DNA from 3 places in the Nocardiopsis sp. CA-288880 genome. Region 1 is predicted to be linked to each of the others. Evidence: riboswitches for the same ligand, from Rfam matches in the RefSeq annotation. Region 1 holds a riboswitch; each other region holds the start of a gene.
What was found. A riboswitch is a leader RNA that binds a small molecule or an ion and turns the genes downstream of it on or off. The one in region 1 is predicted to bind thiamine pyrophosphate.
Positions count from the first base shown of each region.

Region 2: it holds a riboswitch for thiamine pyrophosphate, as region 1 does, so the genes downstream of both, thiD (bifunctional hydroxymethylpyrimidine kinase/phosphomethylpyrimidine kinase) here and thiO (glycine oxidase ThiO) in region 1, are expected to answer to the same signal.
Region 3: it holds a riboswitch for thiamine pyrophosphate, as region 1 does, so the genes downstream of both, ACQPYD_RS27540 (ECF transporter S component) here and thiO (glycine oxidase ThiO) in region 1, are expected to answer to the same signal.

Region 1 is NZ_CP192105.1:1,921,971-1,931,335, forward strand. Features, by position in the region: gene pknB (Stk1 family PASTA domain-containing Ser/Thr kinase) at 1-316, opposite strand, end outside; gene ACQPYD_RS08440 (thiazole synthase) at 797-1,579, opposite strand; gene thiS (sulfur carrier protein ThiS) at 1,582-1,797, opposite strand; gene thiO (glycine oxidase ThiO) at 1,806-3,014, opposite strand; TPP riboswitch at 3,043-3,156, opposite strand; gene ACQPYD_RS08455 (Rv2175c family DNA-binding protein) at 3,264-3,641, shown strand; gene thiE (thiamine phosphate synthase) at 3,774-4,442, shown strand; gene ACQPYD_RS08465 (zinc-binding dehydrogenase) at 4,713-5,717, opposite strand; gene ACQPYD_RS08470 (SDR family oxidoreductase) at 5,870-6,763, opposite strand; gene ACQPYD_RS08475 (DUF418 domain-containing protein) at 6,832-8,145, opposite strand; gene ACQPYD_RS08480 (polyprenyl synthetase family protein) at 8,258-9,349, opposite strand.
Region 2 is NZ_CP192105.1:5,928,199-5,937,563, forward strand. Features, by position in the region: gene ACQPYD_RS25610 (DUF368 domain-containing protein) at 330-1,250, shown strand; gene ACQPYD_RS25615 (DedA family protein) at 1,277-1,975, shown strand; TPP riboswitch at 2,081-2,178, shown strand; gene thiD (bifunctional hydroxymethylpyrimidine kinase/phosphomethylpyrimidine kinase) at 2,167-2,973, shown strand; gene ACQPYD_RS25625 (alanine/glycine:cation symporter family protein) at 3,107-4,546, opposite strand; gene ACQPYD_RS25630 (DUF6457 domain-containing protein) at 4,779-5,024, opposite strand; gene ACQPYD_RS25635 (glycosyltransferase family 4 protein) at 5,270-6,406, shown strand; gene ACQPYD_RS25640 (pyridoxal phosphate-dependent aminotransferase) at 6,543-7,868, opposite strand; gene ACQPYD_RS25645 (LysR family transcriptional regulator) at 8,001-8,948, shown strand; gene ACQPYD_RS25650 (PPOX class F420-dependent oxidoreductase) at 8,968-9,365, opposite strand, start outside.
Region 3 is NZ_CP192105.1:6,378,997-6,388,361, forward strand. Features, by position in the region: gene ACQPYD_RS27515 (electron transfer flavoprotein subunit beta/FixA family protein) at 1-691, opposite strand, end outside; gene ACQPYD_RS27520 (protein kinase domain-containing protein) at 1,098-3,434, opposite strand; gene ACQPYD_RS27525 (enoyl-CoA hydratase/isomerase family protein) at 3,812-4,600, opposite strand; gene ACQPYD_RS27530 (energy-coupling factor transporter transmembrane component T family protein) at 4,655-5,446, opposite strand; gene ACQPYD_RS27535 (ABC transporter ATP-binding protein) at 5,443-6,939, opposite strand; gene ACQPYD_RS27540 (ECF transporter S component) at 7,045-7,656, opposite strand; TPP riboswitch at 7,767-7,874, opposite strand; gene ACQPYD_RS27545 (transglycosylase domain-containing protein) at 7,969-9,365, opposite strand, start outside.

The DNA of each region.
Region 1 (9,365 bases):
GGTCGCGCAGGGTGCGGCCGGGCACGTACTCCATCGCCAGGAACACGTGTCCCTGGTCCTCACCCTGGTCGAAGACCTGGACGACGTTGGGGTGGGAGAGCTTGGCGACCGAGTGCGCCTCGTTGATGAAGCGCTGGACGAAGGTGGGGTCCTGTGCCAGCGACGGGTGCATCACCTTCAACGCCAGGCGGCGGTCCAGCCTCAGGTCGTGGGCGACGTAGACGGTCGCCATCCCGCCTCCGGCGATCCGGGACTCGACGAAGTAGCGTCGGTCGAGGGTCGCGCCTACGAGCGGGTCGGAAGTCGTCATGTCCACGGCGGAGTAGTGTCCTTGCTGCGGGGAGCGCGGGCTGTCGCGGTTGGTGGCGCGTACCCGACACCGGGTGTCGAACCGACACGATAGCGGAAGCCCACGCCAGGTCTGCCCCGCGGTTCGCGGTCGCGTCGCGCCTCCCCACCCTCGGTGGCGGGCGTTCGCGCCTGGTTCATCGGCGAGCGTGCGGTGCCCTCCGTCGGGCCGCACACCCATCCCACGTTAGGGGACGGTTCCAAACGTTCCGGGAACGGCGCTCCGGACCTCGCGGGCCCGGTGCGCGCCGGGCCCCCGGTCCGGGAACCGGGAGGCCCGGTCCCCGCGGCGTCGCGGCCCCGGAGGTCCGTCCCGGCGGGACGGCCCGGGTGGGACCGGTCACGCCCGGACGGAACACGCGCCCCGTGCGCCCCGGCCCGGCGCGACACGCGGCCGGCGGCCCTCCCGGGGCGTGCGCGGCGGCGGGCCGCGCCCCGGCGCCGGGCGCTACTCCACCGCGGGGGACGACGCGAGGGCGTGCCGGCGCACCGGGATGCGCCCGGCCAGGCGGGCGCCCCGGCCGGCCCGGACGGCGTCGCGCATCGCGGCGGCCATGCGCACAGGGTCCTGCGCGCGGGTCACGGCCGTGGCCAGCAGGACCGCGTCGCAGCCCAGCTCCATCGCGAGGGCGGCGTCGCTGGCGGTGCCGATCCCGGCGTCCACGATCACGGGGACACCCGCGCCCTCCACGATCAGTTCGAGGTTGTGCGGGTTGCGGATCCCCAGCCCGGAGCCGATCGGCGCGGCCAGCGGCATCACCGCCGCGCACCCCAGCTGCTCCAGGCGCCGGGCCAGCACCGGGTCGTCGTTGGTGTAGGGCAGGACGGTGAACCCCTCGTCCACCAGCTGCTCGGCGGCGTCCAGGAGCTCCACCGGGTCGGGCAGCAGGGTGTGCTCGTCCGCCACGACCTCCAGTTTCACCCAGTCCGTGCCCAGGGCCTCGCGTCCCAGCCGGGCGGTGCGCACCGCGTCCGCCGCGGTGAAGCACCCGGCGGTGTTGGGCAGCGCGCGGATCCTGTTGCGGGACAGCACGTCCCACACCGACCCCCGGGCGCCGGGGGAGACCCTGCGCATGGCCACGGTGGTCAGCTCGGTCCCGGAGGCCACCAGGGCCTCCTCCAGGACCTCCAGGGAGGGCGCCCCGCCGGTGCCGGTGATCAGCCGCGAGCCGAAGGAGGTCCCGGCGATCACCAGGGGGTCCTCGACGTGTCCGGTTCCGTGTCCGCTCATGCTCAGCCTCCCTGGACCGCGGTGAGGACGTCCACGCGGTCGCCCGTGCCCAGCGCGCCGTCCGCCCACGCGGCCCGGCGCACCACCTCGTCGTTGACGGCCACGGCGATCCCGCCGGGGATCGTGCCGCCGCCCGGCGCGGTCAGGTCGCGGACGACCGCCTCCACGGTCGTGCCGTCGGCGAACTCGCGGAGGTCGCCGTTGATGATGAGTTGCACTGCCTCTCCTACTCCCACGTCGTCGTGTGCGCGTCGCCGGACGCCCGGTCCGCGGCGAACCTGCGCGCGTACTCCGGCAGGGCGCCCGTGGTGAGGGCGCGCGCCATGGCCTCCCCGGTGGCCGGGGTCAGCAGGACCCCGTGCCTGAAGTGCCCCGCGGCCAGGTGCAGGCCGGGGACCCGGGTCGGCCCCAGCAGGGGCTCGTTGTCCGGTGAGCCCGGGCGCAGTCCCACACAGGTCTCGGTGACCTCCAGCTCGGTCACCCCCGGGACGAGCTCGCGCGCGTCCCTCAGGACCTGCCAGAGGCCCCCGGCGGTGAGCGAGGTGTCGTAGCCCAGCTCCTCCTGGGTGGCGCCGATGACCACCTCTCCGTCGGCGCGCGGCACCAGGTAGGTGGTGAAGCCCCTCACCAGGCCCCGGACCGTGCGGCCGACGAGGGGCGCCTCTCCGGCCGGCACCCGGGCGCGCAGGAGCTGGCCCTTGACCGGGCGCAGCGGCGGCACCACCGGTTCGGGCACCGTGACGCGGTCGCTCCAGCAGCCTGCGGCCAGGACGACCTGGTGGGCGGGCAGGACCCGGCCGTCGTCCAAGCGCACGCCCAGCCGGGAGCCCCCGGGGCCGGGGGCCGTGACCTCCTCCGCCCGCCCGGCGGTCTCGGTGACTCCCGCGCGTCCGCCCGCCGCGGCCAGGGCGCGCAGCAGCAGCCGGGGATCGACGGAGTGGTCGTCGGGGGCGAGCACTCCGCCGCGCACGGACGGGGCGAGCACCGGCTCCAGCCGGCGGCACTCGCGGCTCGTCAGGCGCTCGGTGGCGATGCCCAGGCGCTCCTGGAGCCGGTGCAGGTCGGTGAGGACGGCCATGTCGTCGCGGTCGAAGGCCACCAGGAGGGTCCCGGTGGTGCGGTAGCCCACGCGGATCCCGGCGGCCGCCTCCAGTTCGGCGACGAACCCGGGGTACATGCCCGCGGAGCGGACCCCGAACTCCATGAGGGGCTCCTCGCCGAACACGGCCTCGGTGGCCGGGGTGAGCATGCCCGCCGCGACGGTGGAGGCGGCACGGGCGCCGGCGGGGCCGGTCACGGGGTCGGGTTCGACCAGGGTGACGCGGAGGCCCTCCTGGGCGGCCCGCCAGGCGGTGACCCTCCCCACGAGGCCGCCGCCGACCACGACGACGGTCCGCTCCGGCGCGTCCCCGGGGCCGTCATTGGTAGGACGAATCGTTGCGCGGCGGGGGTCGTTCTTCGTGCGCACGGCGCTGTTCCCACTCCCTTCGCCGGCATGACCCGGATCAGGTTCGTGCGGTCGGAGGCTCACAGCCTCCCTCTCAGCCGGGTCCCACCCGGCTCCCGCGGGATGTGCAGAGGTCTGTCCCCATCCTAGAACCTCCTCCCGGAATGCGTGGCAGTGGTGGGGATCTCCACGGCGCCCGGCCCCCGCGGCCCCGGAAGGTGTCCGGGCCCGGTGCGGATGTGGCAGATTGGGAGGGTGACACGAAGCGACATCGACATCGACACGCTGGTCGGCGAGTGGCTGACCCTGAAGGAGGCGGCCGCGCCGCTCGGCGTGAGCCCCAACCGGATCAAGACCCTGATCCGCGAGAACCGCATGATGGGTGTGGTCCGCGGAGGGCAGCTGTCCGTCCCCGCCGCCTTCATCGACGGCGACGACCTCGTCAAGGGGCTGCCCGGGACCCTGGTGCTGCTGACCGACGCGGGCTTCTCCACGGAGGAGGCCCTGCGCTGGCTCTTCACCCCCGACGACACCCTGCCGGGCACGCCCATCCAGGCGATGCGCGAGAACCGGGGCACCGAGGTGCGCCGCCGCGCCCAGAGCATGGCCTTCTAGCGCGTGGTCCGTGGGCGCTCCCGGCGGGCGTCGGCGGACGCGGGTCCGGAACGATCCGCGGAACGCGGCGCGGCGCGCCGTCGGGCGGCCTCCCCTCGGGGGGCCGGCCGGCGAGGGCCTAGGGTGGGCGGGGTGAGGACCAGCCACGGAACCAGCCTGCGCAAGCGCCTGGACGCATCCCTTCTGTACCTGTGCACCGACGCCCGGACCGGGCGCGGTGATCTCGCCGAGTTCGCCGACGCGGCCCTGGCTGGAGGGGTGGACATCATCCAGCTCCGGGACAAGGGGCTGGAGGCCCGCGAGGAGATCGCGGCCCTGGAGGTCATGCGGGAGGCCTGTGAGCGGCATGGGGCCCTGCTTGCGGTGAACGACCGCGCGGACATCGCCCGCGCGGTGCGCGCCGACGTCCTGCACCTGGGCCAGCGCGACCTGCCGGTGCCGATGGCCCGCGACATCATCGGGGCGGACCCCGTGATCGGCCGCTCCAACAACGACATCGCGGCTGCCTCCTCCTCCGCGGAGGAGGCCGGGAGCGACTACTTCTGCGTCGGCCCCACCTGGGCCACCCCCACCAAGCCGGGCCGCCCCGCGGCGGGCCTGTCCCTGGTCGAACGCGCCGCCGCACTGGGCGCGGACCGCCCGTGGTTCGCCATCGGCGGGATCGACGCGACCAACATCGACGCCGTGGTGGAGGCGGGCGCCCGCCGGGTCGTGGTCGTGCGCGCGATCACCGAGGCCGAGGACCCCCGGGCCGCCGCGGCCGGGCTGCGCGAGCGACTGACCGCCCGCACCGGGGGCTGAGCGGAACTTCCCGGCCCCGCCGGGCCCCGTGAGGGCGAGGACGCCGTCCCGCCGCCGGGGGAGGGGGCCGGGGCGGCGGCGCCACCGCGGCCCCCGCGCGGACCGGTGGCCGCGGTCGCCGCGCTGAGCCCCGTCGACGGCCGCCCGCGCGTCCGCGCCCTCCCGGCCGGCAGGCTGTTCGGGCGGTGCGTCCGCCCCGCCGCCGGGGGAGGGGCCCCGGGACGGCGGCCTCGCGGCCGCGCGCCCGGCCGGTGGTCCGTCCCACCGGCCTCACGGCACGAGGAGCACCTTGCCCAGGACCCGGCGCTCCTCCAGCGCCCGGTGGGCCTCCTCCGCCCGCTCCAGGGGCAGCGTCAGCCCCACGTGCGGTCGCACCCGCCCGGAGCGGGCCATCTCCAGGATCCGGCGCACGTCGCCGCTCGGCCCCTGCTTCCCGTCCTCCAGGTCGAAGAGGCCGAACACCTCGATCCCGCGGCGCTCCGCCTCCCCGGCGTCCACCTCGGAGAAGCGGCCCCCCGCGGAGCCGTAGGAGAGGAAGCGTCCGCCGTCGGCCACGGCGCCGAACGCCGCCTCGCCGAGGTCGCCGCCGCTCCCGTCCAGGACCACGTCGGCGCCCGCGCCGCCGGTGGCCTCGCGGACCCGCTCCACCCATCCGGGCTCGGAGTAGTCCACGACCGCCTCCGCCCCCAGCCCACGGGCGAGGGCCAGCTTCTCCGGGCCCCGGGCGGCTCCCACGACGCGCGCCCCGGCCGCGGCGGCGAGCTGGACCGCCAGGCTGCCGGCCCCGCCCGCCGCCGCCAGCACGAGCACCCACGTGCCGGGGCCGAACCCGCCGCTGCGCTCCAGCGAGAGGGCGGTGGGCCCGTCGTGCAGGAGCGCCAGCGCCTGCTCCGGGTCCAGGCCCTCCGGGACGTCGACCAGTCCCGACGCCGGGACGGCGACCCGCTGGGCGTACCCGCCGAAGGGGGGCACGGGCTCGCCCCCCTCGGGGGCGGCACGGCCGGTGTCGGTGACGACCAGCGCGCCGACCCTCTCCGGGGCCACCCCCTCGCCGACCCGGACCACGGTCCCGGCCACCCCCGCGCCCGGCACGTACGGGGGCTCCACCGGGAAGTAGTCCAGCCCCCACCCGCTGCGGACCAGCGTGTCCAGGTACATCACGTTGGACGCCGCCACCTCCACCACGACCTGCCCGGGTCCCGGCTCCGGTTCGGGCACCTCCCGGGCCACCAGGACCTCGGGGCCGCCGAACCCGTCCACCCGTACCGCTCGCATACCAGATCTCCTCGCTGTCGCGCCGTGCTCTCCGCCGGCGGTGCCCAGCCTGGTACTTCAAGTAATATTGAGGTCAAGTCCCGGTGCGGGAGAAGCCCCCGGGACGACGAAACCGCCGCGCACGGGGCGCGGCGGTGGCGGGCGGGCGGTGCTCAGACCCCGACGTGCGACAGGGCGCTCGGATGGCGCCGGAGGAACCCCTCGATGGACTGGGCCGGGTGTCCGGTCAGCTTGGGCACCGTCGGGGCGACCTCGTCGAGCTCACCCGCGGCGATCGCGGCGTACGACGAGGCCCATCCCTCGACGGCCCACTCCGGGGCGCCGGTGGCGCGGCGCGACTCCAGCGCCTCCTCCCAGGTCTCCGGCACGTAGCGGACGGAGCGGCCGGTGAGCGTGCCCAGCTTGTCGACCGTGGCCCCGAGGGTCAGGGCCTCCGGGCCGGTGACGTCGTGGGTCGTGTCCTCCGAGGCGAGCGCGGTCGCCGGGTCGGTCAGCACCGCCGTCGCCACGTCCGCCACGTCGTCACGGGACACCCACGCGACCCGGCCGTCACCGGCCGGGCCGCGCACCACGCCGTCGTCCCCCACCCAGCCGGGCAGCAGGTCCAGGTACAGGCTGGGTCTCAGGAACGTGTACCGCACCCCCGTCGACCTGATGTGGGCCTCGGTGTAGAAGTGCGTGCGCGCGAACGTGAACACGGCGGCCGGACCGGCCCCCAGGAAGGACAGGTAGACGATCCGGGACACCCCCGCGCGGACCGCCCCGTCCACCGCGCTCAGGTGGACGTCCATCCGGTCCTCGGACTCGGTCGCCGAGACCAGGAACAGTGTGTCCACACCCCGGCAGGCCCGCTCGAAGCCCGCCGTGTCCTCGTAGGCCGCCATCGCCGCGGTGCTGCCCGGGTACTCCGGCGCCCGGTTGATGTCGCGCACGATGAGGCGCTGCGCCAATCCGAGCCGTGCGATCCGGGCTGCCACCCGCCCGCCCAGCGCCCCGGTCGCCCCGGTCACACCTATGGTGTGGTTTGTCATGTGATCGTCGCCCATGACACCCCATCCTGAGGTACGAGGGCCTGCCGGGCACTCATCGGCACGCGGCTTTTTGCGCGTCCGGGTCAGGGGGTGGTGCGCTCTTGGCCCTTCCCCCCGCCGGGCCCCGCGGGAGGACCTGTGCCGTCGCCTCCGGGAGCGCCCTCCGACGACCCCCGTCCGGTCCCCCGGTAGGCCAGCCGGCGCAGCAGCACCTCGGCCGGGCCCCGCCTGCCCGCGCGCTCCAGCGCGTACGCGCCGGCCACCGTCACCAGCCAGACCCCCACCGCGAACAGGAACATCGACCACGGCGACAGGTGGGCCGCGACGCCCAGCCCCCAGGCGGTCAGGACCGGCGCGCACAGGACCGACTGGGCGAGGTACGCCGACAGCGACCGCTTGCCGGTCGCGCTCAGCGCGGTCGCCACCGGGCCGGGCCCGCGGCCGCCCGCCTGGATCCGGTGGGCGACCAGGGCGGTCAGCGCCACGTAGCCGATGCCGCAGGCCAGGCCGGTCACCATGTGGGGCAGGGCCAGCATGCCGCCCTGGGAGACGGTCAGGTCCCACGCCCCGACCTGGGCGAGCGCGGAGGGGACGCCGCCCAGCCATCCGAGGGAGATGCCGGCGGCGGCCGTCAGCCGCAGCAGGACCAGGTGGCGGCCCGGTTCCTCCAGGATCCGGCGGCGCGCCGCCCAGAAGCCGAGCAGGATCGCCGTGGGCACGGTCAGGCCGAGCAGGCCCTGGCCGAGCACGATGAGCGGCCACACCGACAGCCGCCCGATCGCGGCGCCCAGGATCGAGGGGTTGCCGATGTTGGAGGCCATGTCGTCCATGCCCGGACCCGCCATCGCGGGCTGGTCCGCGGGCATGAGCGCCAGGCCGACCAGGCCGGCGGCCGACAGCAGCAGCATGAAGCCGGTCAGGACCCCGGCCCACACCAGCAGGGTGGCGTCCCTGCGGCGCAGGAACAGCCAGCCCAGGAGCAGGCCGGCCAGTCCGTAGGCGCCCAGGACGTCGCCCATCCACAGCAGCAGCGCGTGCACGAGGCCGAACGCGAGCAGCCACAGGTTGCGGCGGCGCAGCAGCGCGTCGACGGCCCCCGCGTCCGCTCCCGCGGCCTCCTGGCGCCGCGCGAGCTGCACCATGCCGTAGCCGAACAGGAACGCGAACATCGGGTAGCTGCGCCCGTCGACCGCGACGACGGTGAAGAACTGCGCCGCCGCGTCCGGCACGCCCCCGGGCTCGGGGTGGGCGCTCAGGCCGCCCATGGGAACGGCCCACAGGTACCAGACGGTGTTGGCGATCGCGATGAACAGGAGCATGAACCCGCGTGCCAGGTCGGGGGCGAGCGCCCGTTCACCCGCGTCCGCCGGGCCTCGAGAGACGGTGTGCCCAGACATGGGGTGTCCTCCGGTCGCGCTAGGGCTTTCGACGATTCAACCGGAGGACGAAGTCGGGCACAACGTACTTTCGCGCTGGGAAGCCCCTGAATATCCCCTCAGGGGTGCGGGTTCAGTGGGTGCGCGCGGTCGCCGCCACCACCAGGGCGCGCAGCGGCTCGCGGGCGTCCGCGTCCAGCTCGGGGCTGTCCAGGGCGGCCACGGCCTGTCCGGCGTACTCCTCGACGAGGTCCTCGCAGGCGCGCAGCGCGCCCGAGCCCTCGATCAGCCCGCACATCCACTCGACCGCGTCCACCGACAGGTCCGGGTCGCCCAGCAGGGAGGCGAAGCGCTCGCCGTCGGCGGCCCCGGTGCGGGCCAGCGTCTCGGCGACGATGAGTGTGCGCTTGCCCTCCCGCAGGTCGTCGCCGGCGGGCTTGCCCGTGGTGGACGGGTCGCCGAACACGCCGAGGACGTCGTCGCGCAGCTGGAAGGCCACGCCCAGCGGGAGGCCGTAGTCCGTGTAGACCCCCGCCAGCTCCTCGTACCGGCCCGCCAGGGCCGCACCCAGGTGCAGGGGGCGCTCCACCGTGTACTTGGCCGACTTGTACCGCATCACGCGCAGGGCGGCCTCGCGGGTGCTCGTGCTGCGCACCTGCTCCAGGGTGTCCAGGTACTGCCCGGCCATCACCTCCGTGCGCATCGCGTCGAAGGGGCGCCGCCCCTCCCGCAGCACCTCCGGCGGGAACCCGCTGGCCTGGTACATCTCGTCCGACCAGACCAGGCACAGGTCGCCGATGAGGATCGCCGCCCCCCGGCCGAACCCGTCGCCGTCGCCGCTCCACCCCTGGTCGGCGTGCAGCCCGGCCAGCCGCTTGTGGGTGGCGGGCAGACCGCGGCGGGTGTCGCTGTTGTCGATCACGTCGTCGTGGATGAGCGCGCACGCCTGGAGGTACTCCAGGGACGCGGCGGCACGGATCAGCCGCTCGTCGTCGGCGGCGCCCCCGGCGCCCCTCCACCCCCAGTAGCAGAAGGTCGGGCGCAGGCGCTTGCCGCCGGCGAGCATCGCCTCCAGGGCGTCCATGGCGGGTGCCAGCTCCTCGCCGATCCCCAGGACCAGCTCGCGGTGCGCGGCGCCGAATCCGGCCAGCTCGCGGTCCACCGCGGGGCGGGCCGCGAAGACGGACGGGGAGAGTGCGGAAGTGGAAGAAGAGGAAGGGGCCATGTCCTGCACGTTATCG
Region 2 (9,365 bases), 3.6 Mb from region 1:
GAAGCACAGTTTTCGGATGCTATCCAGCTGCCCTGCCACAGGGCCGAAAATTAAGACATCCCAGGACAAAGGCCACGTAAGGGTTCTGCCATGCCCTGCTTCGGCGGCTCAAGGCGGGGTGCGGTCGTCCACAACTCTCCTCAGCGGCTGCCCACAGCGGCCTCCGCCCCTTGTACCTTAGATCCCGACGGCCGCGATCTCCGGCCGATTCGGACAGTCTCCTTTTCGCCTCATCCCCCACCCGTCGCACATTCGCGTGCGCGGGCGAGACCCTTAGGACGGAGGAAGGCGCACCTCTCCCGGACCCCGGGTCGCGTCCAACTACCCAGATGGCCAATTCCGCAGGCTCCTACCTCGTCAACGCGGTGCGCGGCGGCGCCGTGGGCGCCTCCGAAGCCCTTCCCGGTATCAGCGGCGGGACCGTCGCCCTCATCGTCGGCCTCTACGACGAGCTCATCGGCGGCGCGGGCCACACGGTCAGCGGGATCAAGCGGTACGTCACGGACGTCCCGCGCGGGCGCGGCAGGGCCCGCGCGCAGCAGCAGTTCCGGCAGGTGGACTGGGGCGTCCTGGTTCCCGCGCTGGTCGGCATGGCCGTGTTCCTGGTCCTGGCCGCCCTCCTGCTGGCGCCGCTCGTTGACGCCTACACCCAGTACGCCTACGCCCTGTTCTTCGGCCTCGTCCTCGCGTGCCTGTGGATCCCCTACTCCGGGGCGGGCCGCCCCTGGAGGGCCGGGCACTACGCCGTGGCGCTGGTGTTCGCCGTGGCCGCGTTCGTGCTCACCGGTCTGCCGGGCGCCAACCTGCCGGCCCACCCGGCGGTCGTCTTCCTCGCCGCCGCGGTGGCCGTCTGCGCGCTCGTCCTGCCGGGGCTGTCCGGCTCCTTCATCCTGCTCACCCTCGGGCTCTACGAGCCGACGATCAGCGCGGTCGGCGACCTGGACATCGCCTACCTGGCCGTCTTCGCCCTGGGCATGCTCACCGGCCTGTCCCTGTTCGTGAAGCTGCTCCAGCACCTCCTGGAGAACTTCCACCACATGACCCTCGTTGTACTCACCGGCCTCATGGCCGGTTCGCTGCGCGCCCTGTGGCCGTGGCAGACCGAGTCCCGCGAGGTCGTCACCCCCACCGACGTCCCTGTGACAGTCGTCTTCATCGTCGCCGGTTTCGTGATCGTGACCGCGGCCATCGTCTGGGAGCACCGCAAGCGCTCCCGGGCCGAGGCCGCCCGCGTCGCGGCCGGCGTCTGACCGGAAAGAACGGAAAGCCACTTCTCATGACAGCGAATCTGTGGACGGCGTCGAACCTGGCGATGGAAGGCGAGGTCGTCCACGAGTACGAGGGCTTCATCGGCTGGGTGCTGAGCCTGATGACGACCCTGGGCGAGCCCGGCGTCGGCGTGGCCCTGTTCATCGAGACCTTCTTCCCACCGATGCCGAGCGAGGCGGTCCTGCCCGGTGCGGGCTTCCTCGCCTACGACGGGCACATGAACGTCTGGCTCGCCATCCTGTGGGCCACGATCGGCTGCCTGGTCGGCGCCTGGGGCTTCTACGCGATCGGCGCCCTGCTGGGCCGGGACCGCACCAAGTGGCTGGTGGAGAAGACCCCCCTGCTCGAGGTCGAGGACTTCTACAAGGCCGAGCGCTTCTTCGCCCGCTTCGGCGGCCTCGCCGTTCTCCTGGGCCGGTGCGTGCCGCTGGTGCGCAGCTTCATCTCGGTCCCCGCCGGCATCGAGCGGATGCCCATCCTCAAGTTCTCCGTGTACACCGTGATCGGCTCCGCCGTCTGGAACTCGATCTGGATCGGCCTCGGCTACGCCTTCGGCCCGGCCATCAAGCCGATCCTGGTGCAGTGGAGCGGCCTCATCAGCAACATCGTGCTGGTCGTCATCGCCCTGCTGTTCCTGTGGTTCGTCATCGCCCGCGTCCGCAAGCTGCTCAAGGCCCGGTCCGCGGACAACGCCCCCACCCTCTGAACGGCGCCGGCAGCCGTACGGGCCCCTCGGGCCCGCACGTCCGGAACACATACGCCGGCCCCCTCGGGTCGGCCGCATACTGAGCGGGGCCGCCCACGCGGCGGCCCCGACGGCGCGGGGTGCCGGTGAGTCCACCGGCTGAGAGCACACCCGTCGAACCTGCCCTAGTTCGTACTAGCGAAGGAACGCCCATGAGCGCGTACAACATCGTGTCCATCGCCGGCAGCGACCCCAGCGGGGGCGCCGGGATCCAGGCGGACCTCAAGGCCTTCTCCGCACACGGCGCCTTCGGCATGACCGTGGTCGCGGCCCTCACCGCCCAGTCCACGCGCGGCGTCACCGGGGTCCACCCGATCCCCGCCGAGTTCGTCGTCCACCAGATGGACACCCTCTTCTCCGACGCCACGGTGCACGCGGTCAAGGTCGGCATGCTCGGCACGGCCGAGGTCACCGAGGCCGTCGCCGAGGCGATCGGGCGCCACGGACTGCCCCACGTGGTGGTGGACCCGGTGATGGTGGCCAAGAGCGGCGACCGCCTGCTGGAGCCCTCCGCCGTCGACGCGCTGCGCACCCGGCTGCTGCCCCGGGCGGACCTGGTCACGCCGAACCTGCCCGAGGCGGCCGACCTGCTGGACGAGCCGGAGGCGGCCGACCTGGCGGCGATGCACGGCCAGGCCCTCCGACTGCTGGAGTTCGGTCCGCGCGCGGTCCTGCTCAAGGGAGGCCACCTGGCCGGCGATGACTGCGTCGACATCCTCGCGACCAAGGGCTCCGCCCCGGTCGAGTTCCGCTCGCCGAGGGTCCGCACCCGCAACACGCACGGCACGGGGTGCACCCTGTCCTCCTCGATCGCGGCCCTGCTCCCGCAGCGACCGGACGCGGCCTCCGCCGTGGGCGACGCCAAGGCCTACCTGACCGAGGCGCTCCGGCGGGCGGACGAGATCGACGCCGGAGGCGGGCAGGGGCCCGTGCACCACTTCCACGCCTGGTGGAAGTAGGACCCGTCGGCCGGGGAACGGCACCGACGCCCTTCCCCGCGGGGCCGGGCCCGGCGGCGCTGCCGCCTCCGCCGGGCCCGGCCGCGTTCGCGGCGGCCGCGGCCGGGGGCGCGGCGGGCCGCCGGTCGTGCCGCTACCCCCGTACGGGCTCCATGACCGCGTCCGGGTCCCGCCAGTCCGGGTGGGCGAAGAACTTCCTCGTCTCCGCGACGACCACCGGGGACAGCAGGAGCAGCCCGATCAGGTTGGGCAGGGCCATGAGGCCGTTGGCGATGTCGCTGAACAGCCACACCGCGTCGATCTGCGCCGTGGCGCCGACGTAGACGACGGCGATGAACAGCAGCCGGTAGGGCACGACGAGCGAGCGCCCCGCCAGGTACACGACGCACCTCTCGCCGTAGTAGGCCCAGCCGATGATGGTCGTGTAGGCGAAGACCACCACCGCGCAGGCGACGAACACGGGCCCCAGGCCCGCCAGGTCCGGGCTGATCCGGCCGAGGCCGACCTCCATCGCGGAGGTGGTGAGCAGGACCCCCTTGTCGCTGCCCTCCACCCCCGCGGCGTCGGGGTCCTGCCACACCCCGGTCGTGATGATCATCATCGCGGTCAGGGTCAGCATGATCACGGTGTCGACGAAGGTCTGCGTCATCGCGACGAGGGCCTGGCGGACCGGCTGGCCGGTCCTGGCCGCCGCGGCGGCGATGGCGCCGGTGCCCATGCCGGACTCGTTCGAGAAGATGCCGCGGGAGACGCCCTGGCGGATGACGTACATCAGGGTGGCGCCCGCGAACCCGCCCGCCGCGGAGGTGCCGGTGAAGGCGTCGCCGAGGACCAGTGCGAAGGCGGGGCCGATCCGGTCGTGGTGCACCGCCAGGACCAGCAGGTTCATGAGGACGAAGCCGATGATCATGAACGGGACCACGGCGGAGGCGACCCGGCCGATCCCCTTGATGCCGCCGAGGACGACCACGGCGGTCAGCAGCATCAGGACCACGCCGACGACCCGCTGGTCGGCGCCGGTGGCGTCGTTGACCGCCTCGGCTACGGCGTTGGCCTGGGTGCCGTTGCCGATGCCGAAGGCGGCGACCGCCCCGAAGACGGCGAACGAGGAGCCGAGGAGGACGCCGAGCCCTCCGGGGAGGCCCCGGCGCAGGTAGTACATCGGGCCGCCGGCCTGCTCGCCCCTCTCGTCCGTGACCCGGTACTTCACCCCGAGCAGGGCCTCGCTGTACTTGGTGGCCATGCCCAGGACGCCGGTGACCCACATCCAGAAGAGGGCTCCCGGTCCGCCGAGTCCGATGGCCAGGCCCACCCCGGCGATGTTGCCGACGCCGGTCGTCGCGGCCAGGGCGGTGTTGAGGGCCTGGAAGTGCGAGATGTCGCCCCTGAGGTCCTCACCGCCCTCCTCCCGCCGGACGAGGGCGAGCCACAGGGCGTGGGCGAGCCGGGTGAACTGGAGCGCCTGCAGCCGGATCGTCAGGTAGACCCCGGTGACCAGCAGCAGCGGGAGGAGGACGAGCGGACCCCAGACGACGCCGCTCAGTACTCCGGCCATGTCGAGCAGCAGGTCCACGGGGCTCTCCGTCTCGGTGCGCGCGTCGGCCCGGCGCCACCGGCACGACGAGGCGGGGGCCGGCGGTCCGGGGGGTCGTGCCGACGCTAGTGGAGACCGCGCGGCGTCGCCGGGAAATCGCGGCAACACGCGGCGGAGCCGTGTCCCCCGCTCCCCGGGGCCTCCTCACCGGGGGCCGGGGGCCCGCCCGCCGGACGCCCCGGTCCCGGAGGCGCGTGTGGGCGGGCAGCGGTCAGGAGTCGTCCTTGTGGGAGAGGGCGAGCCTGCTCAACACCTCGGCGGCCCGGACCGGGTCGGCGCCCCGGCCCACGGCGACGCCGAGCAGGTAGGTGGTGAGCGGGGCGGCGGGGCGGGCCACCGAGTGGGCGGCGTCCTTGGCGAGGTCGAGGACGCGGTCGACGTCCTCCTTGCCCAGGGGCTCCGTACCGGTCAGGTCCAGTTCACGGCGGACGGCTTCCGCCCATTCGACGAGGGTCACCGGGCGACTCCTAGGAGAGGGATGGCGGTCACGTCAGGCGATCATAGCCACCCGGGTGTCACCGGGCGGCCACAGGCGCGCGCGGGCGGGTCACCGTCCGATCGCCCGGCCCACGCCTGCGCTTCGGGAGGGGTTCCCCCGGCGCCGGACCGCGGTTCATCCGGCGGCCCTAGTGTCGGCACCAGCCTTCCCCCGGCGTTGGGAGCCCCCGCATGCCACCGACCGAGCCCTCTCAGCCGCTTCGCGTGGCGATCGTGACGGAGTCCTTCCTCCCGCAGGTCAACGGGGTGACCAACTCCGTCTGCCGGGTCGCCGAGCTGCTCGCCTCGCGCGGGCACCGGGCCCTCGTCCTGGCTCCCGGCCCCGGACCGTCCTCCTACGCGGGCTTTCCCGTGGTCCGCATGCCCTCGCTCCCCCTCCCCTTCTACCGGGACTTCCCCGTGGGCCTTCCCGCCCGGCGCACGATGACCGCGGCCGTCCGCGCCTTCGCCCCCGACGTGCTGCACCTGGCCTCGCCCGCCCTGCTCGGGTCCGCGGCGGTGGAGACCGCCCGCCGCTGGGCCCTCCCGACGGTGGCGGTGTTCCAGACCGACCTCCCCGGCTTCGCGGCGCGCTACGGCCTGCCCGGCGGCGACGGCGTCTGGTCCCTGCTCAAGCGCACGCACTCCGCCGTCGACCGCACGCTCGTCCCCTCCTCGGCCGCCATGGAGGCGCTGTCCGGACGCGGATTCCCCCGGCTGGACCTGTGGCGGCGCGGTGTCGACGCCCGCCGGTTCTCCCCCGCCCACCGCGACGACGGCCTGCGCCGCAGGCTCGCGCCGAACGGCGAGACCGTCGTGGGCTACGCGGGGAGGCTGGCCCGGGACAAGCGGGTCGACCTGCTCGCCCACGTGGCCCGCCTGCGCGACATCAGGCTTGTCGTGGTCGGGGACGGTCCCGAGCGCTCCCGCCTGCGCCGCCGCCTGCCCGACGCCGTCTTCACCGGGCAGCGCACGGGCTCCGAGCTGTCCCGGCTGTACGCGTCGATGGACGTGTTCGTCCACACGGGGGCCGACGAGACGTTCTGCCAGGCCGTCCAGGAGGCGCTGGCCTCGGGGGTGCCGGTGGTCGCCCCCGCCGCGGGCGGGCCTCTGGACCTGGTCGTCCCCGAGCACAACGGGCTCCTGTTCGCGCCGGACTCGGTCCGCGAGCTGCGCGTGGCGGTCGGGCGCCTGGCCCACAACAGGGCCGTGCGGGAGAGGATGGCCGGGCGGGCCCGCGCCTCGGTGGAGCACCGCAGCTGGGAGGCGGTCGGCGACCAGCTCATCGGCCACTACCGGGCGGTGATCGCGCCCAGCCGCGAGCTGGCGGCGCGGGGGACCGACACCGCGCGGTCCGCCTGAGCGCTTCGGGCCGGCGGGGACGGCCGCGGGCGGGGGCCGGACAGGGCTCCGGCCTCCCCCGGAAGGAGCGTCCGGGGGAGGCCGGAAGAGTGTGCGCCCGCCCCGCCCCCTTCCACGGGGCGGACGCCGGGATGGTCTAGCCGACGGTCTGGGCGGTGGCCCGGGCCCGCGTGACCACGGCGCTGGGAGCGGCGTCGAGCAGCATGGCGAGGACCTCGTCGAGCCTGTCCAGGTGGGCGCGGATCCAGGGCAGGGCCAGCGGGTCCGTGGCGGCGAGCGCGGTGTAGCGGCGCTCCTCGGACTCCCCGTAGAGCAGGCTCGTGGCGACCCTCATGCGCAGGGCCCCGGCCCCCTCGCCGAATTCGAGGGCGGGCAGGACGCCCATGCCGAAGCGGTCCAGGAGCAGCCCGGTCAGCGCCGGGCCGGTGGTGACGCCGTGCAGGGCGGCCAGCCTCTCGCGGACCGGCTCGAAGTCGGGGTAGAGGTAGAACGCGGCGCGCGGGGCGGCGACGGTCGCGCCGGCGCGCTCGAAGGCCCCGGCGACCGCGCGGGCCACGATGCCGTGCAGGCGGCTGCTGCGGTCGATGTGGTCGACGAGTTCGACGGGCTCGGTGAAGGCGTGGGAGGCGGCCTCCTGGACGGGGGCGGCGGGGCTGGACCAGATCTCGCTGGCCACGCCCAGCAGCCCGCCGCGCAGCCGGTGGCCGGCCTCGGAGTCGGGAAGGCGCAGCACGCCGATCCGCCATCCGCCCAGGGCGAGGTTCTTGCTCAGGCCGGTGGAGACGACGGTGCGCTCGGGCGCGTACTCGGCGGGGCTGTGGATCTGGACGGGGTCCTCGCCCGGGCCCGCCGGATGCACCAGGTCCCGGTAGATCTCGTCGGAGATGATCAGCAGGTCGAGCTCGCGCGCCACCTCGGAGAGCCTGCGGACGGTGTCGGCGTCGGCCACGGTCCCGGTGGGGTTGTCCGGCAGGGTGACGATGACGGCGTTGACCGTCCGCCCCTCCTCGCGGGCGGCGGTCACCGCGGCGTGCAGGAGGTCGGGCTGCGGCACGCCGCCCTGGCCGGTGGCCGTGGGGACCAGGATCGGCCGCTGGCCGACCAGTCGGCTCTGCGCGGCGTAGCTGACCCAGCTGGGCGCGGCGATCGCGGTGTCGCCGCCGATCTCCAGCAGGAGGCTGTACAGGAGCGGCTTGCTGCCGGGGCCCGCGATGACCAGGCCGGGGTCGGTGGGCAGTCCGCGGCGTTCCCAGTAGCCCGCCGCGGCCTCCCGCAGGGCCGCCGACCCGGCGACGGGGCCGTAGGCGTTGGCGCCGTTGCCGGCGGAGAGCTGGTCGCGCATGACCGGGTGGACCGGGAGCCCGGCCTCGCCGAAGCCCAGCGGCAGAACGCGCACCCCCTGGCGCCGCTTCTCGGCGAGGGCTTCGTTGACGGCAAGGGTGGCGGACACAGTGACGGTCATGGACGACTCATCTCCGGCTCATCGTTCGGCGCTCGACCGCGCCTCGGTGCGACGGTCTGTCATGCCTCACCCTGCCCCGCTTCGGTCATCAGTACAAGCGAGTCTTTTCGATGCTGAGCGTAAGATGTCCTTATGCTAGATCTCCGACGCCTGCACGTCCTCCGCGAGTTCAGCGTCCGGGGCACCATCGCGGCCACCGCGAGCGCCCTCGGCTACACGCCTTCCGCGGTCTCCCAGCAGCTGGCCAGACTGGAGCAGGAGACGGGTGTCGCGCTCCTGGACCGCTCCCCCAAGGGGGCCGAGCTGACGGACGCCGGACGGCTGCTCGTGACCCAGGCGGAGGAGATCCTGGCCCTGGTGGAGGCGACCGAGTCGGTGCTCGCGGAGCAGGCGGACGTCGCCCTCGGCATGGTGACCGTCACGGCGTTCCCGACCGCCGCCGTGGCGTTCGCCCCCCTGCTCGCCCCGCCGCTGCGGCGGCACGAGGGGATGCAGCTCGTCCTCCGGCAGACCCTGCTGTCGACCGGGCCCCAGAAGGTGCGGTCGCGGGAGGTGGACATCGCCCTGGTCGACGACTGGTCGGGGCAGCACCCCGGCCGGGGGCCCGACGGCGGGCTGCGCCACATCCACCTGCTGCGCGACCCGCTGGTGCTGGCGGTGCCGGAGGACCACAGGCTGGCGGACCCGGCCGAGCCGGCGACACTGGACCGCCTGCTCGGCGAGTCGTGGATCGTGGCGCCGCAGACCGAGCGATCGCGCTACGGAACGGACCGGCTCCTGGCCGAGGTGGGCGGGCTTCCCGCCACCACCTGGGAGTTCGAGGGCCTGGGGACCATCCTGAGCCTGGTGTCCCGGGGCATCGGGATCGCCGCCGTCCCGGCCCTGGCGATGGTGGGCTCCCCCGCGGGACTGGTCTGCCGGCGGCTCCCCGCGTCGGCGCCGGAGCGGCACGTGTACGCGGTGGTGCGCCCCGCCGCGCTGCGCAGGCCCGCGGTGCAGGTGACGCTGGCGGCACTGCGCGAGGCCGCCCGGCAGGTCGAGCGGGAACTCGAGGAGGTCGCGGAACTCGCGGACCCGTAGCCCGCTCCCCGGGCCCGCGTCAGTCGGCGCCGGGCCGCCCGTGGACCGTCCTCCTCGAGGGGTACCACTCGTCGCCCACGGGATCCCCCTCCAGGTTCCAGCTCCAGGAGACGTCCGGGGTGACGCGCAGGAACACGCCGGGACCGATCATGCCCGTCCGCTCGAACGGCTGCTCCGCGCGGCCGTAGACCCGGATTCCCCGCGCGACGAACGGTTCGAGGGAGACCAGGTCGTCCACGACCAGCGCGACCCTGCCCGGCCCGTCGCCGAGGTTGCGGAACTTCCGGGTCCGGGTGACGGACGCCGCGCCCCCGATCCAGATGTGCGCGCCGTCGAACTCGAACGCCACCGGGACGACGTCGGGCTGCCCTCCGGGACCGACGGTCGCCAGGCGCGCGAGCGGCTGGGAGCGGAGGT
Region 3 (9,365 bases), 3.1 Mb from region 1:
GCGCCGCGGCGAAGTCGACGGTCTCGGTGGTGGCGTTGGCCAGGCCGACCCGGCCGGTGTCGATGCCCGCGTCGGCCGCGGACTTCTTGTCGACCGGCTTCTTCTTCGCCTGCATGATGAGCTTGAAGGACGGGTAGCGGGGCTCGTTGATCTTCTCGACGACGGAGACGACCGCCGGGAGCTGAGCCTCGACCACGTCGTAGCCGTAGTCGGTCTGGCGCTGGATCCTGATGGCGCCGCCGTCGATGTCGACCTTGCCGGCGAGCGTGAGCTGCGGCAGGCCGAGGTACTCGGCGAGCGCGGCGCCCATGACGCCGGTGCGCGCGTCGGTGGACTCGGAGCCGAGGACGACCAGGTCGAACTCGACGGTGCCCAGGGCCTGCGCGAGCGCGTAGGCGCTCTGGAGGGCGTCCGATCCGTGGAGCGCGTCGTCGTTGACGAAGACGGCCTTGTCCGCGCCCATGGAGAGGGCCTTGCGGATGGAGTCGGTGGCCTGGTCCGGTCCCATCGTCAGGACGGTGACCTCGCCGCCGTGCTTCTCCTTGAGGAGCAGGGCCTCCTCGATCGCGTACTCGTCGAGCTCGTTGATGACGCCGTCGGACGCTGCGCGGTCGAGCGTCCTGTCGTCGGGGTTGAGCTTCCGTTCGGTCGCCGTGTCCGGGACCTGCTTGACCAAAACGACAATATTCATGGCCGGTGGCCGACCTCCCTGCACTCTGATCCGCCGTGTGGCGGGCGGACGCCGGTGCGCCCCGTTCTGCCAACAATGCCGAATGCCGTTCGGTCATTCGACGGCGGGTCCGCCTTTCACGTCAAGGACGGTCCCGCGATATACCCGTACACCAGATGTTACTGGCTAGTAGCTTGAAGGCCAACCCACGGCCCCAAGTGTGACTTAGGAAACCCTAACCAACACCCTGCCACCGGATTCGGCGGCCCCGCCGGGCGCGGCCCCACCGGGGCCGGCCCGCGCGGCCGGGGTCGCCGGCCTGCCCACCACCCTAGGTCGCGCACGGCGGTCCGGAACCGGTCGCACCACCGGTGGAACCACCGGAGAACCGCGAGGGCCCCCTCCCGGACCGGGAGGGGGCCGCTCGTCACGAGGATCCGCCGTCGAACCAGTCGGACGGTCCGCCGAACGGCGCCCAGTCCGGGGCGGAGGACAACCCGATCGACAGGATCAGCATGGTCAGCAGGACGATGCCGACGATCACGCCGATGTAGAGGTACAGGCTCCGGAACCGCGCCCGCTCCACCAGCCACACCGCCTGGTGCCGCGCCTCGCGGCCGCTCGGCATGATGTAGCTGAGCAGGACCATCACGAAGATGGCGAAGGCGCCGGTGTAGTTGGCGCCCTGGCCCGGGGTCGCGTCCACGACCGTCGCGTAGACCATGCCGACCAGGATCCCGGCCAGCAGGTAGATCAGGCCGAACCCGGCGGTGCGGACCGCCATGCGCCCGAACGCCCAGGGGAAGCTGAGCGCCACCACCATGCTGTCGGAGTTGCGCGGCCCCCGGGTCTGGAGGCGGCGCGCGTGCTCCGCCTTGACCACGTCCAGCGCGCCCAGGCCGGCGATGATCACGACGCCCAGGAGGGCGCCGAACCAGGGGAACCACAGGGCCACGCCGGCGAGGGCGACCATGACGGGGATGAGCACCAGCGGGTGCATCCGCCACGCCTCGGCCTCGTACTCCTCGTCGATGTAACCGTCGCCGTCGGCGTCGACGCCCTCCTCGTCACCGCGGAAGTAGTCCCCCACACGGTCGTTGCTGCCCCGCTTGAAGCGGCTGAGCCAGCCGCCGCGCTCCTCGTAGTCGTCCTCGCCGAACTCCTGCGTGTTGCGGCTGTTGCGCCCCTCCTCGACCGGCGTGAGGATGTCCGCGAAATCGCCCTTGTGCAGGGGCGTGTTGAAGAACTGCGTGTGCGGCGCCTGGTACCCGTCCTCCGGATCGGCCGTCTGGGGGCGCCCCCGGCCGGGCTCCACGGGGTCCATCATCATCGTCCCCTGCGGGTCGTCCCGCGGGGGTTCGCCGGGACGGATGCGCCGGGTGCTCCCCGCGTCGTCCGGGTCGTCCCCCACGGGGCTGATCCGCATGGTGCCCTGGGGGTCGTCGAGGTCGTCGCGGCCGCCCGGGGTGATCCGGTCGGTGCTCCGGAGCCCGCCCAGGTCGTCGGTCGACTCCGGGTCGCTCCAGCCCCGCTGCGCGCCCGACAGGTCGTCCGTCGGGTCCTCGTCGGCGTCCCAGGACCGCTGGGCGCCCCGCGCGCCGGAGAGGTCGTCCGTGGCCTCCTCGTCGGAGCGCCACCCGCCCGCCTCGGCGGCGTGGGTGGAGCGGGGGGACCCGCCGGAACCGGACCACGCGCTGGAGGCGGGGTTCGCGCCGCCGGCGGTGTGCGCGGGCCCCCAGCCCTCGTCGCCGGCGCCGCGTCCCGCCAGGTATCCGGCGGCTCCGCCGAGCACGGCTCCGGCCGCTCCCGCGGCCGCGGCCCCGCCCGCTCCCCGTCCGCCGCCGGAGCCCTCGGGATCCGCGCCCGTGGAGGGGTTGTAGACGGTGTGGCTGCCGGTGAGCCCGGTGGACCGGACCCCCTGGTCCTCGGTCCAGGGCAGGTCCAGGTTGAGGCGGCCCGCCTCGGCGACCAGCTCCGCGGCCGAGGGGCGGTTGCGCATGTCGCGGGAGACGGCGCGGTTGACCAGCGGGCGCAGCGCCTCGTGCATCCCGTCCATGTCGATCTCGCCGTTGAGGATGCGGAAGAAGATGACCTCGAAGGAGCCCGCGCCGTAGGGCGGGCGTCCCGTGGAGGCGAAGGCGACGGTGCCGCCCCAGGCGTGGATGTCCGTGGCCGGGCCGAGGTCGGTGCCCTCGATGACCTCCGGGGACAGGTAGCTGGGGGTGCCGACGAACGTGCCGGTCTGCGTCAGCTTGGCGCCGTCCACGGCGTGCGCGATGCCGAAGTCGATGACGATCGGCTCGCCGTTGGAGATGATCACGTTGCCCGGTTTGAGGTCGCGGTGGATCACCTCCACCGCGTGGATGTCCTGGATCGCCCGGGCGAGCCCGGTGATGAAGCGCGTGAGCGCGCGGCCCCGGAGCGGGCCGTGGTCGGTGACGGTCGCGTCCAGCGTGGGCCCGGGGATGTACTCGGTGACCACCCACGGGAGCTCGGCCTGGGTGTCGGCGTCGATGACCTCTGCCACGTTGGGGCTCTGCACCCGCCGCATGGTCTCGACCTCGCGGGCCAGCCTGGCCCGTGCGATGTGGTCGCCCGCGACCTCCGGCTTGAGGACCTTCAGCGCGACGAACTGGTCGGTCCGGGGATCCTCGGCCTGGTACACCACGCCCATTCCGCCCTGCCCGATACGGCGGCGGATCACGTAGTGGCCGATGCGCTCCGGCAGCTCCTCACCCGTGGGGAAACCTGCCGACATTGCCATCGAGAACTCATCCCCTCAAAAGACCGCATACCACCACGTCCAGCTTATCGGCCGGGGGATGGGTCAACATTGGCTTGTGTGGCCCGTCTCGGACCTGTGTGGTCTGTTCGGGACCGCCGGAGGGTCAATGGGGGTCCGGCGGCCCGTCCGCCCTCGGACGACCACCACCGAGTATGACGGAAAACTGGCGTGGGCGGTTCCGCCCCGCTCGTCTCGACTGGCCGGATCCGGACGACCGGAGCAGGTCCTGTATCGCTACTTAACCTGACAAATGACTAAAACCATGCCAAAAAACAACAAAGCTTTGGGGAAGGGAGGGGCGGGCGCACCGGCCCGAGCGGCCGGGACCCCCGCCCCGAACTGCGCGCCGGCCCGCGTCAGCGCCCCTTGAACACCGCCTTGCCCGGCCCCTGCTCGACGAAGCTCCGCATCCCGTTCTTCTGGTCCTCGGTCGCGAACAGCCCGGCGAAGTGCAGGCGCTCGATCTCCAGCCCCGAGTCCAGGTCCGTCTCCAGGCCCCGGTCGACGGCCTCCTTGGCCGCGGCCAGCGCCACGGCGGGCCCCTCCGCGTACGGTGCCACCAGGGCCACGGCCGCCCGGTAGACGTCCCCGTCCGGGACGACCTCGTCGGCCAGCCCGGTGCGCCCGGCCTCCTCCGCCCGCACGTGCCTGCCGCTGAAGATCATCTCCTTGGCCCGGGCGGGCCCGATCAGGCGCGGCAGGCGCTGGGTGCCGCCCGCGCCGGGGATGACGCCGAGCTGGATCTCGGGGACGCCCAGCCGGGCCCCCTCCCCCACGACCCGGAAGTCGGCGGCCAGCGCCAGCTCCAGCCCGCCGCCGAGGGCGTACCCGGTGACGGCGGCCACGACGGGCTTGGGGATGCGGGACACCAGGGTCAGGGCGTTCTGGAGGTTGCGCCCGTACTCCAGCATCTCCGCGTGGGTGCGGTCCGCCATCTCCTTGATGTCGGCGCCCGCCACGAACACGCGCTCGCCGCCGTAGAGCACAACCGCTCGTACGGCGGGGTCCGCGGAGACCCTCGTGGCGGCCTCGGCGATCTCCGCCGTCAGCACGGCGTTGAGCGCGTTGACCTTCGGCCGGTCCAACCGGATGACGGCCACCGCCGGGTGGTCCGGATCGGTCTCCACACGCACGAACTCGCCCACGAACTCCACCTCTTCCACTTCGACGTCACTGTCCGGGCCACCTAATCACCCGGGTCAGGAGAACAGCAGCACCAGGGTGCCGAGCCGCGCGGACAGCGCGTACGCCCCCGCCAGCAGCAGGGCCGCACCCGCGAGCAGGAGCGTGTCCCCGACCCGCCAGCGGCTCTCCCTGGCCCGTGTGCGGGGCCCCGTGCCGAACGCCCTGGCGTCCATCGCCGTCGCCAGCAGGGTCCCCGTCCGGATCGACCGCACCAGCAGCGCGAACAGCCTGCCGAAGAACAGCGTGACCATCCGCACCGGGTTGCGCCCGGCCTCCAGTCCGCGGGCCCGCCTCGCCAGGGTCACGGTCCGCCACTGGTCGGCCAGCAGGGGGATGAGCCGCAGCGCCGCCAGCACGCCCATGGCGGGGCGCTCGGGCACCCCCAGCCTCTGCACGAGCCCGTCGGCCATCTCCGTCGGATCGCTGCTGACGGCCGCGAGGAGGCCGGGGAGGGCGATGGCGAGCAGGCGCACCGCGGCGCCCAGCGCCCCCTCCGCGCCGTGCTCGCCGTACAGGTAGTTGACCAGCCCGCTGGAGAGTCCCATGAGCAGGAAGGGGCCGCCGAGGACGAGCAGGGTGCGCCGGTCGATCCCGCTGAAGGGCAGGACCAGCAGAACGCCGGCCAGCACCACCCCGCCGGTGACCGCGTCCACGGCCGGGACCAGTCCGAGCCCCAGCAGCAGCGCGGCCAGCAGCTTGGCCGCCGGGTTGAGCCGGGCGAGCCAGTGGCGCGCTCCCCCGGCGCCCGGCGCGTCCGGGGCGGGGACGCCGCCGCCCCCGCGGCCCCGGTCCTCCGAGACGCTCACAGCTTCGCCTCCCCCGCCGTGCCCGGGACCGCGCGGCCCTCCGCCACACGCACCCGCGCGTCCGCGAAGTGCCGCAGGAGGAGTTCGTCGTGGGTGGCCACGACGACGGCGCACCCCTCGGCCCTCAGCCCGCCCAGCAGCTCGACCAGCTCCGTCCACGTCCGGGTGTCCTGGCCGAAGGTCGGCTCGTCCAGGACGAGGACGCCGGGCGCGTGCGAGGGGCCGGAGCTGAGCGCAGTGGCCACCGACAGCCGCCGCTTCTCGCCGCCCGAGAGCGTGTAGGGGTGGGCGTCGGCCAGGCCGGTCAGGCGCAGCCGCTCCAGCAGCTCGTCCACCCGCCGCTCTGTCCCGGCCCGGTCCGCCCCGGCCCTCCGCGGGGCGAACCGCAGCTCGTCCCGCACGGTGCCGGTGACGAACTGGTCCTCCGCGTGCTGGAACACGGTGCCCACGTGGCGGGACAGGAGCCGGGCGGGCCATCGCGCCAGCGGCCGCCGGTCGGCCTCCGCCAGGGGGCCGCGCGGCAGGACCGCGCCCCTGTGGGGTCGGGAGAGCCCCGCCAGCAGGGTCAGCAGCGTGGACTTGCCCGCCCCGTTGGGGCCGGTCAGGGCGGTCGCCGTACCGGCCGCGACGGAGAGGTCCACCCCCTCCAGCACGGTCCTCCGGGGCGGGGCGCCCGCCCCCAGCTGGAAGGGGGTGCGCGCGGTGACGCCCACCGCCTCGACGCGGGGGCCGCCGCCCGGCGCGGGGGCGAGGCCGGGGGAGGGCTCGTCACCGGGGACCCACACGCCCTGCTGCGCGAGGGAGCGCCCGTGCGCGGCGAACACGGCCGCCGGATCGCCGTCGGCGACCACCCCGCCGCCCGGCTCGACGACCACGACCCTGTCCACCAGCCCGACCACGTCGGCGACCCGGTGCTCGACCAGGAGCAGGGTCGCCTCGGTCTCGGCGAGCAGGCGTTCCAGGACACCGCGCACCAGGGCGGCCCCGGCGGGGTCGAGGTTGGCGGTGGGCTCGTCCAGGAGGAGCAGGCGCGGGCGCATGGCGAGCGCGCCGGCGACGACCAGTCGCTGCTTCTCCCCGCCGGACAGCGCGCCGGTGGGGTGGCGCCGCCCGTACGGGAAGCCGACCGCGTCGAGCGCCTCGTCCACCCTCGGCCAGATCAGGGCGGGGTCCACCCCCAGGTTCTCCGGGCCGAAGGCGACGTCGTCGCCCGCGCGGGCCATCACCAGCTGCGTCTCCGGGTCCTGGCCGACCAGGCCGACGCCTCCGCGGCCCCGGTCGGCGGGGAGGCCGTCGACCAGCAGCGTCCCCTCCTGGTCGCCGTTGAGGGCGCCGTCGGGGCCGGTGAGTCCGGCGAGGGAGTGCAGCAGGGTGGACTTGCCCGACCCGGAGGCGCCGAGCAGCAGCACGCGCTCACCGGGCTCGACCGTGAGGTCCACCCCGCGCAGGGCGTACGACTCGCGGCCCGCGTGGCGCCACCCCCAGCCGGACAGCTCGACGCGTGCGCCGCCCCCTCCGGGGGAGCGGAGGGGGGCCGGCGCGGCGGGGTGCTCCGCGGTCGCCCCCGCGGGGCCGCGGCGGTCGTGGTCGGCCACGGGTCAGCCCCTGGCCGACGGGAAGGGGGCCAGCGCGCCCGACCTGGCCAGCGCGGTGGTGAGGAGGCGGGCGCCGACGCCCGCGATGACCGCCGAGCTGATCACGACGATGACGCCGTAGACGAGCTGGAAGTGCAGGGGCCAGGTCACGTTGTAGACGATGTTGTCGCGGACGGCCGGGGAGAGGCCGGCGGCGGCCGCCGCGAGCACGGCCGCGCCCATGCCCCAGCGCCGGTAGCCGAAGGCCAGGAAGACCAGCTCGGGGAGGAGGCCCTGGAGCGTCCCGTCGATGATCACCATGACCCCCCACTGCGTCCCCAGCACCGCCGACACCAGGGAGGCCGCGATCGAGGTGAGCAGTGCCGCGCCGGGCTTGCGGACGACCAGCCCGCCGAGGACGCCGGAGATCAGCCACATTCCGTAGACCGCCGCCTGCGCGGGGGGAAAGCCCACGAAGAGCGGGGTCGTGACCGACCAGACGATGTTCCAGAGCCAGAAGACGACGCCGACGGCGACGCCGATCACGGCTGCCACGACGATGTCGACGGTGCGCCAGCCGCGCAGCCGTCCGAGGACGTCGCGCCAGAATCCGGTACGCCCGGTCTCGGTGCTCATCAGGTGGTGTCCCTTCGTCGGGGTGGACGAGGGCCCATGTGGCCAAGAGCGACGCCGGAGGACGTGCCGCGCGCCGGGTCCGTCCCGGGTGCGCGGGAGCACGCCGCCGGAGACGGGTTCCTACGACTTCCTTCGCTGGCATGACCCAGATCAGGTGTGTAAGGGTCTGCGGCCGGGTGCCGCACTCTCAGCGCTCACGCGCTCCCCTGTCGGTTTCCCTCCATTATGCGTCAACAACGGGGGCCGCGGGGTGTTCCCTCCCCACGGCCCCCGTTCCGGCCCCCGTCCGACCCCGCCCGCCGGCGGGCGCGGTCAGGCGTCGCCCTCGTCGTCCCCGCCCTTGGGGGGCGTCGCCGACGGGTTGCCGAACGCCTTCGGCGACGGGGCGAAGCCCTCGGCCGGCAGGTCGGCCGTGGCCCCGCGCATGGTGGCCTGCCAGATGGGGCCCGGCAGCGTGCCGCCGTAGACGATGCCGTAGTAGCGCCCGCCGATCGTCACGCCCTGGAGCGGGTTCTCCTCGCCGCCGCGCATGTCGCCGACGACCACGGCCGACGCGAGGTTCGGGGTGTAGCCGGCGAACCAGGCGTAGGCGGCGTTGTCGGTGGTGCCGGTCTTGCCCGCGGCGGGGCGGCCGAGGCCGAGGCCGTTGGCGGTGCCGCCCTTGAACGTCTGCTGGAGCAGGTGGTTGACCCCGTCGGCGACGTCGCGCCCGACCCTGCCCTCCTCGCAGTCGGTGCGCGCCGCGACCTCCCGGGTGCCCTCGGCGCCCTCGCGGCCGATCCGCACGGAGACCACCGGGACGGGCTCGCAGTAGGTGCCGCGGGCGGCGAACGTGGCGTACGCGTTGGCGACGGTCAGCGGGGACACCTCCTGGTCCCCCAGGGTGAAGGAGCTCCAGACCCCCAGCGGCTGGCCGTCGGCGCGGTGGATGCCGACCCGCTCGGCCATCTCCGAGGTCTCGCAGAGGCCGACGCGCTCCTGGAGCTGCGCGAAGTAGGTGTTCACGGACCCCTTGGTCGCGCTGATCATGTTGTGCCGGCCGCCGTCGCTCTCCCCGGCGTTGCTCACGCTCCACCCGGACATCACGCCGCCGTCGCAGTTCTCGAGCCCTCCGACCGAGACGCTCTCGGGGGAGGAGAAGCTGGTGCCGTAGCCCAGCCCGGAGTGCAGGGCGGCTGCCAGGGTGAACGTCTTGAACGTCGACCCCGCCTGGTAGCCGAGCGAACCGCCGGCCTCGCTGTCGACCGCCAGGTTGATGGAGGTCGTGCCGAGCGCCTCGTCGTCGAACCCGTAGCGCAGGTTCTGCGCCATGCCCCGGATCCGGCCGGTGCCGGGCTCGACGATGGCCTGGGCGGAGAACTTGGTGGACTCCTCCGCCGGGACGTACCGCTCGATGGCCTCCTCCGCGGCCCGCTGCGCCTTCCCGTCGAGCGTGGTCCGCACGGTGATGCCGCCCTTGGTGAGCGCCTCGTCGCGCTCCCCCTGGAGCTCCCCGAGGATGTCGGAGCCGCGCAGCCAGCGCATGACGAAGTCGCAGAAGAACGGCTGCTCCGAGTGGTAGCAGCTGCCTCCGCGCGGGGTCGGGTCCAGCGCGAGCCCCCGGCTCGAGTACTCCTCGACCTGCGCCGCGTCCAGGTGGCCGGTCGCGCCCATCCGCTCCAGCACCAGGTCGCGGCGCTCGCGCGCGGCCTCGCGGTTGTTGAGCGGGT